Regions from separate parts of the Streptomyces sp. NPDC005266 genome, predicted to be linked through region 4. Evidence: riboswitches for the same ligand, from Rfam matches in the RefSeq annotation. Region 4 holds a riboswitch; each other region holds the start of a gene.
What was found. A riboswitch is a leader RNA that binds a small molecule or an ion and turns the genes downstream of it on or off. The one in region 4 is predicted to bind cyclic di-AMP.
Positions count from the first base shown of each region.

Region 1: linked by a shared signal. The riboswitch ahead of ABZU99_RS29035 (transglycosylase family protein) and the one ahead of ABZU99_RS33105 (M23 family metallopeptidase) in region 4 are both predicted to bind cyclic di-AMP.
Region 2: linked by a shared signal. The riboswitch ahead of ABZU99_RS16330 (NlpC/P60 family protein) and the one ahead of ABZU99_RS33105 (M23 family metallopeptidase) in region 4 are both predicted to bind cyclic di-AMP.
Region 3: linked by a shared signal. The riboswitch ahead of ABZU99_RS05285 (transglycosylase family protein) and the one ahead of ABZU99_RS33105 (M23 family metallopeptidase) in region 4 are both predicted to bind cyclic di-AMP.

Region 1 is NZ_JBEXHC010000022.1:40,253-42,431, reverse strand. It holds gene eno (phosphopyruvate hydratase) at 1-148, opposite strand, end outside; gene ABZU99_RS29035 (transglycosylase family protein) at 386-1,096, opposite strand; cyclic di-AMP (ydaO/yuaA leader) riboswitch at 1,104-1,272, opposite strand; gene ABZU99_RS29030 (transglycosylase family protein) at 1,527-2,179, opposite strand, start outside.
Region 2 is NZ_JBEXHC010000007.1:157,208-159,386, forward strand. It holds gene pcrA (DNA helicase PcrA) at 1-23, opposite strand, end outside; cyclic di-AMP (ydaO/yuaA leader) riboswitch at 609-769, shown strand; gene ABZU99_RS16330 (NlpC/P60 family protein) at 777-1,946, shown strand; gene ABZU99_RS16335 (L,D-transpeptidase) at 2,101-2,179, opposite strand, start outside.
Region 3 is NZ_JBEXHC010000002.1:363,996-366,174, forward strand. It holds gene ABZU99_RS05285 (transglycosylase family protein) at 1-872, opposite strand, end outside; cyclic di-AMP (ydaO/yuaA leader) riboswitch at 878-1,055, opposite strand; gene ABZU99_RS05290 (DUF4232 domain-containing protein) at 1,341-2,087, shown strand; gene ABZU99_RS05295 (hypothetical protein) at 2,137-2,179, opposite strand, start outside.
Region 4 is NZ_JBEXHC010000030.1:69,762-71,940, forward strand. It holds gene ABZU99_RS33095 (PP2C family protein-serine/threonine phosphatase) at 1-806, shown strand, start outside; gene ABZU99_RS33100 (hypothetical protein) at 960-1,082, opposite strand; cyclic di-AMP (ydaO/yuaA leader) riboswitch at 1,075-1,210, shown strand; gene ABZU99_RS33105 (M23 family metallopeptidase) at 1,222-2,179, shown strand, end outside.

The DNA.
Region 1 (2,179 bases), on a different contig from region 4:
CGAGGGCCTCGAAGGCGCCGGTGGAGGCACCGGACGGAACGGCGGCACGGCCGGTGCTGCCGTCGTCGAGGCCGACCTCGACCTCGACCGTGGGGTTGCCTCGCGAGTCGAGGATCTCGCGAGCTACGACGACGTCGATGGACGGCACGAGGTTCTCCTTCGTATGTGTCTGCGGTAGCAGCACGAGCCTAACGGGCCGGGAGGGCTGCACCCCCCGTTAGCCCGCCCCGCGAGACAGGACGTGGCACAAAAACCCGGATTGGCCGCGGATATCCAGATTTCCGGGTGACTGACAAGCCCCGGCCGGACACACCGAGGGGGCGGCGCGCCCGGCCGGGGCTGGATTCTCGGAGGCCGGGCCCGAGCGGAGGCCGGCCGAGGTGGGTCAGCTCAGGTGGAGCTGCTGGCCCGGGTAGATCAGGTCGGCCTGCTCGACGATGTCCTTGTTCAGCGTGAAGAGCTTCTTCCAGCCGCCCTTGACCCGGTGCTCCTTGGCGATCTTGGCAAGGGTGTCGCCGGACTCGACCTTGTACTCGCCGTCACCCTTCTTGACCGGGCCGCGGGTCTGCGAGCGCCCGGCGTGCTCGGGCTCGCTGCGGGTCTCGGCCTTCGGCTGGGCGGGCTGGGCCGCCGGGGCCGACTGCGAGGGCTGGGGGGAGGACTGGGTGGAGGCGTCGGACTGCGCCTGCGAGCCCGAGGAGGAGCCGGAGGAGCCCGAGGGGGCGCCACCGGAGGTCAGGCCCTTACCGCAGACCGGCCAGGCGCCCTTGCCCTGGCTGGAGAGCACCTTCTCGGCGATCTGGATCTGCTGGTCCTTGCTGGCCTTGTCCGCGGTGGGGGCGAACGCGGTACCGCCGTAGGCGGCCCAGGTGGAGCTCGAGAACTGCAGACCGCCGTAGTAGCCGTTGCCGGTGTTGATCGACCAGTTGCCGCCGGCCTCGCACTGGGCGACCTGGTCCCACTGGGACGTGGTGGCGGCGGAGGCGGAGGTGGCGCCGAGGAGCGGCGCGGCCACGGCCGCGCCGGCGATGCCGGTGAGCGCGGCGATACGGGTGACCTTGGACGGGCGGCGGTGCTTGCCGTTGGACTTGAGCATCGTTGGTTCGTTTCCTCACCGACGCCTACGAGGTGAGCTGTCGGGTTCGGGCGTGAGTTGCCCGGCCGGATACGGCACGCCGCATCCGGCTTCACCCCTAGCCGTCGAGCCCGCTTCCACAGGCTTTTCGGCACCTACCTTGGGTCCCCCGCTCCTGCCTTCGGCGCTGACGCGTCGGTACCGGTCGACCGCCGGCAGGATTCGGCGTGACGATCGACGGTGCCCGCGGTAGCGAGCGGAAAGACGTTAAACACACCTGTGGGGAAGGTTCAAACACCTTCATCTCGTCGCAGGATGGTGTTCCCGATCTCACTTGTCGCACATCCCCGCAGGTAGGACCGGGTGCGGAGGGATCGGACAGGGGGAACACGCCGGACGATGTGACGAGAGGTATATCTCACCGGTTCCAGATCGGGCAATTCCCCCCGAATTACCGCCCCTTGGCGGATAGGTCAAGGCGCTGACCAGGGAGGATGAGGTCCGGGTCGGACCCGATGACCTGCTCGTTGGTGTCGTAGAGCCCATGCCACCCATCGGCCAACTCGCCCCGTTGGGCAATCGCTGACAGATTGTCACCCGGTCGGACGGTGTAGTCGTCACCCGTAGAGCCCTGGGCACGGTCCGCGTCGCCGCGGGAGGCATGCTTCCCGGAGGGCCGGGCATCCGCCGTCGAACCGTCGCCCGCGCGCTCTCCCGCGCCTTCTTCACCCCGATGGCGGCCGCTGGGCGCGGGATCGGCGGACGAGTCCGGCGCGTCCGGGGAGGCGGAGGGGTCCGGCGAGGACGTGGAGTCGTCCAGTCCGTCGGGGGACTGGGAGGTACGGGGCGCGTCCGGCTTCTCGGCACTCGGGGACGCATCCGGCGTACGGGGCGTATCGGATGATCCGGAGTCACCGGACGCGTCGGACGGCAGCACACCGTCCAGCAGCCCCCGGCCCTCCTCCGTGTCGCCGCGCTGGGCCGAACCCGGCCGGTCCGGGGTGGCCGTGGAGCCAGGGTCCACATCGGGGGCGCCGCTGCCGTCGGAGAGCCCGGCGTTCAGCGCACAGCTCGGCCAGGCGTCCGGGCCGCGGTCACCCAGAA
Region 2 (2,179 bases), on a different contig from region 4:
CTGTCGTCAAAGAGGCTGCTCATCGCTCACCGAGTCTAAGCGGCGCCACCGACACGTAGGCGCGGATAGGGCGACCCGGGGGTGCGTTGTCGGGTGCCACGGTGCGTCGTCGGGTGCCGGGGTGCGGTGTCGGGTGCCAGGGTGCGTCGTCGGGCGCCGGGGGTGCGGTGCCGGGTGCCAGGGTGCGTCGTCGGGCGCCGGGGGGGCGGTGTCGGGTGCCAGGGTGCGTCGTCGGGCGCCGGGGGCGGGGCCTCCGGGGCGGGGGGCCTGGACCGATATATTTAGGCGCCGGAAGCCGGAAGCGTGGGGTGGGCCGGAGATCGGCGCCACAAATACACGTAGGCGTCCAGGCCCCCCGCCCCTGCACCCCCGCCCCCTCCCGAGCGCTGGCGGCTGCCGCTTTGGTGGTCCGGTCGGGCGCCGGGGAGGGGGCGCACCCTCAGCGGCCTCTGGCCGGTGGGCGGTCCAGACGGCGGGGACGGGACCCGCACAGGGCCGTCTCGAGGGGTGTTTCGGGTAAAACGACCATCAGCCTTCACAGAAGCACCACTAGTTCGTTACCGTCCTGCGTCAGGCAGCCCGACACCCGTCGGCGACCGCGTCGGCACGGGCGGCCTCCGCCGAGTCCGGAACGTCGCGACACCGTGGCAGCCGGAGCCGGGGACCCACAACGCAAGACCGGGGTGAATCGGCCGCGTGGGCCGTAGGGCAGCCTTCCGAACCGCCCGAACCCGACAGCTAACCCGGTAGGCGGTCCACGGAAGGAGTCGCCACCCTTGGCGTCGCACCGCAAGCCGCGGACCCGAATACCGGCCTCGCTCTCCGGTCCTGGCCGCCGTACCGCTGTCGGGGTCACCACCGCCGCCCTGGCTTCCGTCACGCTCCTGTCCCAGACGGCGAACGCCGCGCCCGGCGATCACAAACCGGCCGCCACCCAGTCGATCGAGAAGGTCAAAGAGAGGGTCGACACCCTCTACCACCAGGCGGAAACCGCCACCCAGCGCTACAACGCCGCCAAGGAGCGCACCGACCAGCAGCGCGTCAAGGTGGACCGGCTGCTGGACAAGGTCGCGCAGCGGACCGAGAAGCTGAACGAGGCGCGGCGCACGCTCGGCAATTACGCCGCCGCCCAGTACCGCGACGGTGGCATGGCCACCAGCGCCGCGGCCCTGCTGTTCTCCAACGATCCGCAGGACATGTTCGACCAGTCCCACCTCATGGACCGGATGAGCGGCAAGCAGAAGCAGGCCGTCGACGACTTCGAGACGCAGCGGACGAAGGCCGCCGAGGAGCGCGGTAAGGCCACCGAGAGCCTGGCCTCGCTGACCGCGTCGCAGAAGGAGCTGAAGACCCAGAAGAAGTCCGTCCAGGACAAGCTGGCCGAGGCCCGCCGACTGCTGGCGAATCTGACGGCCAAGGAGAAGGCCCGGCTGGCGGAGATCGAGAGGAAGAAGGAGGCGGAGGACCGGCGCAAGGCGGCGGAGCTGGCCCAGAAGCAGCGCCAGGCGGCGGCCGAGCGCAAGCAGCAGCAGGAGCGCAACGACAGCTCCGGCTCCGGTTCGACGGCCCCCTCCGCACCGTCCGTCCCCTCCAACAGCTCGAAGGCGGCCCAGGCGGTCGCCTTCGCGAAGGCGCAGGTCGGCAAGCCGTACGTCTGGGGCGCGACCGGCCCCAACTCCTTCGACTGCTCAGGGCTGACCCAGGCCGCCTGGAAGACCGCCGGGGTGTCGCTGCCGCGCACGACCTGGGACCAGGTGAAGGCCGGCACGCGCGTCTCCACGTCCGACCTCCAGCCGGGCGATCTCGTCTTCTTCTATGACGACATCAGCCATGTCGGGCTCTATATAGGCAACGGGATGATGATCCACGCGCCGAAGCCCGGGGACGTGGTGAAGAAGGCCCCGATCACCGAGATGCCGATCTATGGGAGCGTACGGCCCGCCTGAGCGGATGCGGTGAAGTTCGCCGCTGGTCCCTCGCCGTTCGGCCTGGCCGAGGGCTTGGACGCCGAGAAGGATCAGCACTTGACTTCGCCGTAACGCTTAGTGCGGACCGTAGTGCGGTGCGGCTGCCCGGCGCCGGGCAGCCGCACCATCAGGCTCACGTGCCCGGCTTGCGCCCGTACACGTACACATCGTCGCCGTTCTTCAGCAGGCTCCAGTACTTCTTCGCGTCGGCC
Region 3 (2,179 bases), on a different contig from region 4:
CCGTACGGGGTGCCGACCAGAGTGCTGCCGACCGGCGTGGTGAAGGACGAGGACGAGCGGGTGGCGGTGCCCGTCTGCCGCTTGTGCGGCGTGCTCTTGTGCGCCTGCGCCTGCGCGTGCTTCGCGTCGGTGCGCTGGGTGGCGGTGGCACGGGGCGCGTTGCGGTGGCTGTCGAGGGAGAGCCGCTGACCGGGGAGAATGAGATCCGGGTCGCCGCCGATGACCCGGCGATTGGTCTCGTAGAGCCGCTCCCAGCCGCCCGCGACGTCCTGGGCGTCGGCGATCCTGGAGAGCGTGTCACCGCGGGCGACGGTGTACGACGGGGACTGCGGAACAGCCTTGGGGGTGGCCCTCGGGGCGGCTCTCGGGGTGGCCTTGGGGGCCGCCTCGGTGGTGGCCTTCGGGGTCGGGGTGGCGGATTTCTGGGCGTCCTGGCTGCCGGATGTCTGGCTGCCGGACGCCTGGCTACCGGGAGAGGTGTCCGGGGCGGGGCCGCCGCGCGTCAGGCCGGCCTTCAGCGAGCAGACCGGCCAGGCGGCGGGACCCTGGCTCGCGAGCACCTTCTCCGCGACCGCGATCTGCTGAGCCTTGGAGGCCAGGTCGGCCCGGGCGGCGTAGGCGGTGCCGCCGTACGCCTGCCAAGTGCTCTGGGTGAACTGGAGCCCGCCGTAGAAGCCGTTCCCGGTGTTGATGCTCCAGTTGTTGGTGGACTCGCACTCCGCGACCTTGTCCCAGGTGCTGACGGAGGCGGCGTTCGCCTGGCCGACGCCGATGAGCGGCAGGGCGACTCCGGCGCCGCCGGCGGTGACGGCGAGCGAGGCGCGGGAGACGCGGCGAGGCCGGGGCCGGCGGTGACGTCCGCGTGCAGCCATTGAGCTCTTCCTCTCCTGCGCCTGCGAGGTGAGCTGTCGGGTTCGGGCTGGAGTTGCCCGGCCACCCGCACACGGTGCTGTCCACCGCGGCGCGCGTCTTCACCCCAAGCCGTGCCGCGTGGATCGCGGTACGGCGCCTACCTTGGTTCCCCCGCTCCCGCCGTGACAGGTCGTCGTCACACCCCTCGGCCGACGGCGGGACTCGGCGCTCCGGCGAAGGAGACCCGTGCGCGAAAACGACGGGTGCCGAACAGTAATCACATCGATTTGGTCACGACAAGGCATCGAGACCGTTTGTGGTGAACAGTCCGAAATGGGAAAGGGGCTTACTCGTGTGATCAATGTACTGACACACATAAGGGCGCGGACGCGGGGAAGGGAGACCCGAAAGGGGAATGGACGGGGGGCATCGGGGCACTCGCCCTCGCGGCCGGTGACCCGGCAGACGGCGGACCTGGGAGGTCGCTCATGGTGCGATGGAACGGCACGACGACTTCACGATCCCGGCCGCCTCGGCCACTGGCGTTAAGCGCGCTGCTCGTCGGCGCGCTGCTCGTCGGCGCGCTGGCCACGGCCACGGCCTGCGGCAGCGATACCGGGAACGGGGCGTCTTCGCCCGGGGCCTCATCCGTGGCGGCCGACTCGTCCGCCGCGAGCGCCTCCCCCGGCCCGGCCGCATCGTCCGCGAGCACCGCCCCGCGGAGCGAACGGCCCTCGTCGCCCAGCGCGAAGCCGCCCACGGAGTCGGCGCACACATCCCCCTCGCACTCCTCCTCTTCGGCGCCCGCCGCCGCCTCCGGCGTGCGCCGCATCTGCTCCAAGGGGCAGTTGACGCTGACGGTCGGCCGGATGGACGTGGGCGCCGGCAATGTGTATCTGCCCCTGATCCTCACCAACAAGTCGTCCTCGACCTGCACCCTCACCGGATTCCCCGGCGTCTCGCTGCTCGACTCCACCGGCGCCGCGATCGGCGACCCCGCCACCCGGCGCGGCCCCACCCGCTCCACGGTCTCCCTGCCGCCGGGCGGCAGCGCCTCCACAAGCCTGCACACGCTCAATGAGGGCACGACCGACACCCCGTGCCGGCGCAGCCCCGCCCAGATCCGCGTCTATCCGCCGGATTCCTTCGGGGCGATGAAGGTACCGGTGCGGTCCTTCCGGGTGTGCGGAGGCGTCTTCGAGGTCGAGGCGGTCGGTTCCGGAACGGGCACCTGAGCCCAACCGCCACCCCCTCCGCCCGCCGCACCGGGGACGGCGCGGACGGTCACTCCGGCTCCGGCCCCAGCCCCAGCTCCGCGACGAGCCGG
Region 4 (2,179 bases):
AGCGCGCCGTCCTGCCCGTGCCGCCCGCCCGCCTGGCCGGTCTGGACATCGCGGCGCGCTATGTGGCGGCGGAGAGGTTCGCCGCGATCGGCGGTGACCTGTACGCGGTCCAGGACACCCCGCACGGCGTCCGGCTGGTCGTCGGGGACGTACGCGGCAAGGGACTGCAGGCCGTGGAGATCGTCGCGATCCTCATCGGCGCCTTCCGGGAGGCGGCGGAGCAGGAGTCGACGCTGGAGGGGCTGGCGGGCCGGCTGGAGCGGGCGTTGCAGCGCGAGGGCGCCCGGCGGGCCGATATGGAGGTCTCGGAGGGGTTCACGACGGCCGTTCTCGCCGAGCTCCCGCGCGCCGACACGACCCTGCGCGTGATCACCCGAGGCCATCCGGCGCCCCTGCTGCTGCGGGGGGACGGCGAGGTGCGCGCGCTGGAGCCGGAGGCCTTCGCGCTGCCGCTGGGGATGGGGGAACTGAGCGGCTTGCCCGACCGGGTGACGGAGCTGCCGTTCGCCGAGGGCGAGACGCTGCTGCTGTTCACGGACGGGGTGTCGGAGGCCCGCGACTCGCACGGCGAGTTCTACGACCCCGTGGAGCGGCTGCGCGGCCATGCCTTCGCGGGGCCGGGGGAGCTGCTGGACGTGCTGGTGGCCGATGTCGAACGGCATACGGGTGGCGGCACTTCGGACGACATGGCGTTGCTGGCGGTCCGCCGCGTACCGGCCCGGACGAACGGGGGCGCGGGCAGCGGGAACGGGAGCGGGCTGGTGAGCGGCAGTGGGCCGGCGAACGTGAGCGACCACCGTCCGTAGTCGGAGGAGATCCCTCCGCGTAACGATTGACACACGATCAGCCGAACAAGGTTTTGCCAGCCCTTTTCGGGGGTGCTGACTCGCCCCGATATGTCCATCTTTGGTTCCTAAGTTCACGCCAAAGCTGCGCAGATTCTTCAGAAGAGCTTGGAATCACATGGCGCCAACCATTAACGTTCGATAACGCAGCGCGGTCGTCACAACCGTCGTCAGGGCGGTACCGTGCGCCGTCGCCGAATCCCGTACGCACTGCGGCAGCACCACCAGCAGCAGCACAGCACCACACTGCACCAAGGGAACCGGGGAACCACCACCTTGGGGTGAATCGGGTCGAACCTGACCCGTAGGAGACCTTCCTGCTCCGAACCCGTCAGCTAACCCGGTAGGCGAGAGGGAAGGAAAGGAGTGCGCCCCCGTGGCGTCCAACAGATCTGCTCTGGACGAGGCTCCGTACCGCTCATTCGGAGGCGGCCTCGGGACCGCCACCGCCTACGGCCCCGGCTTTGACGCCGGCGCCGGGACGGGCGCTGGGGACGGCCGCTTCGCCGCCGAGGGGATCGCCGACCGGAACGCCGATGGGGGCGCGTCCGAGGGCTCGGATCCCGGCCTCGACCCCGAGCCCTGGGAAGAGTGGAACCCCACCGAGGACTCCATCGCTCCCCTCCGCGGCCGGCACCGCGTCGTCAAGCAGCGGGGCGGTTCCATGGCGCGCAGCAGCGCCGTCCTCGGGGTCGGCGTCATCGCGGCGGTCGGCGCCGGCGGCATGGCGAGCGCCAAGGACCGTCCGGCGGCACCCATCGCCATGCCCGATCTCTCGCACGTCGCCGACCAGGTCGAGGCCCGGCTCCCCGCCGCCAAGGACCTGCCCGGCATCGGCTCGTTCCTCTCCGGCGACGAGGGCTCCTCCTCCGAGCCCGCGGCCCCCCTCTCCCAGGCCGGACTGACCGCCCAGGACGAGAAGAGCGGCACCACCGACGCCGGCGAGGCCCTGCGCGCCCGCATCCTGCAGCAGGCCGAGAGCCAGCAGAACGCCGCCGACGAGGACCAGCGCATCGCCGCGGCCAAGGCCGCCGCCGACAAGGCCGCCGACGCCGCGGCACAGCGCAAGGCCGACGCCGCCGCGGCGAAGAAGGCCGCCGAGCAGAAGGCCAAGGAGGCCGCCGCCAAGAAGGCCGAGGCCGAGCGCCGCGCCAAGCTCGCCGCCGCCTACACCCTCCCCGTCACCTCGTACACCCTGACCGCCGGCTTCGGCCAGGCCGGCGACCTGTGGTCCGCCGACCACACCGGCCTGGACTTCGCCGCCCCGACCGGCACCCCGGCCAAGGCGGTCCACCGCGGCACCATCACCCAGGCGGGCTGGGCCGGTTCGTACG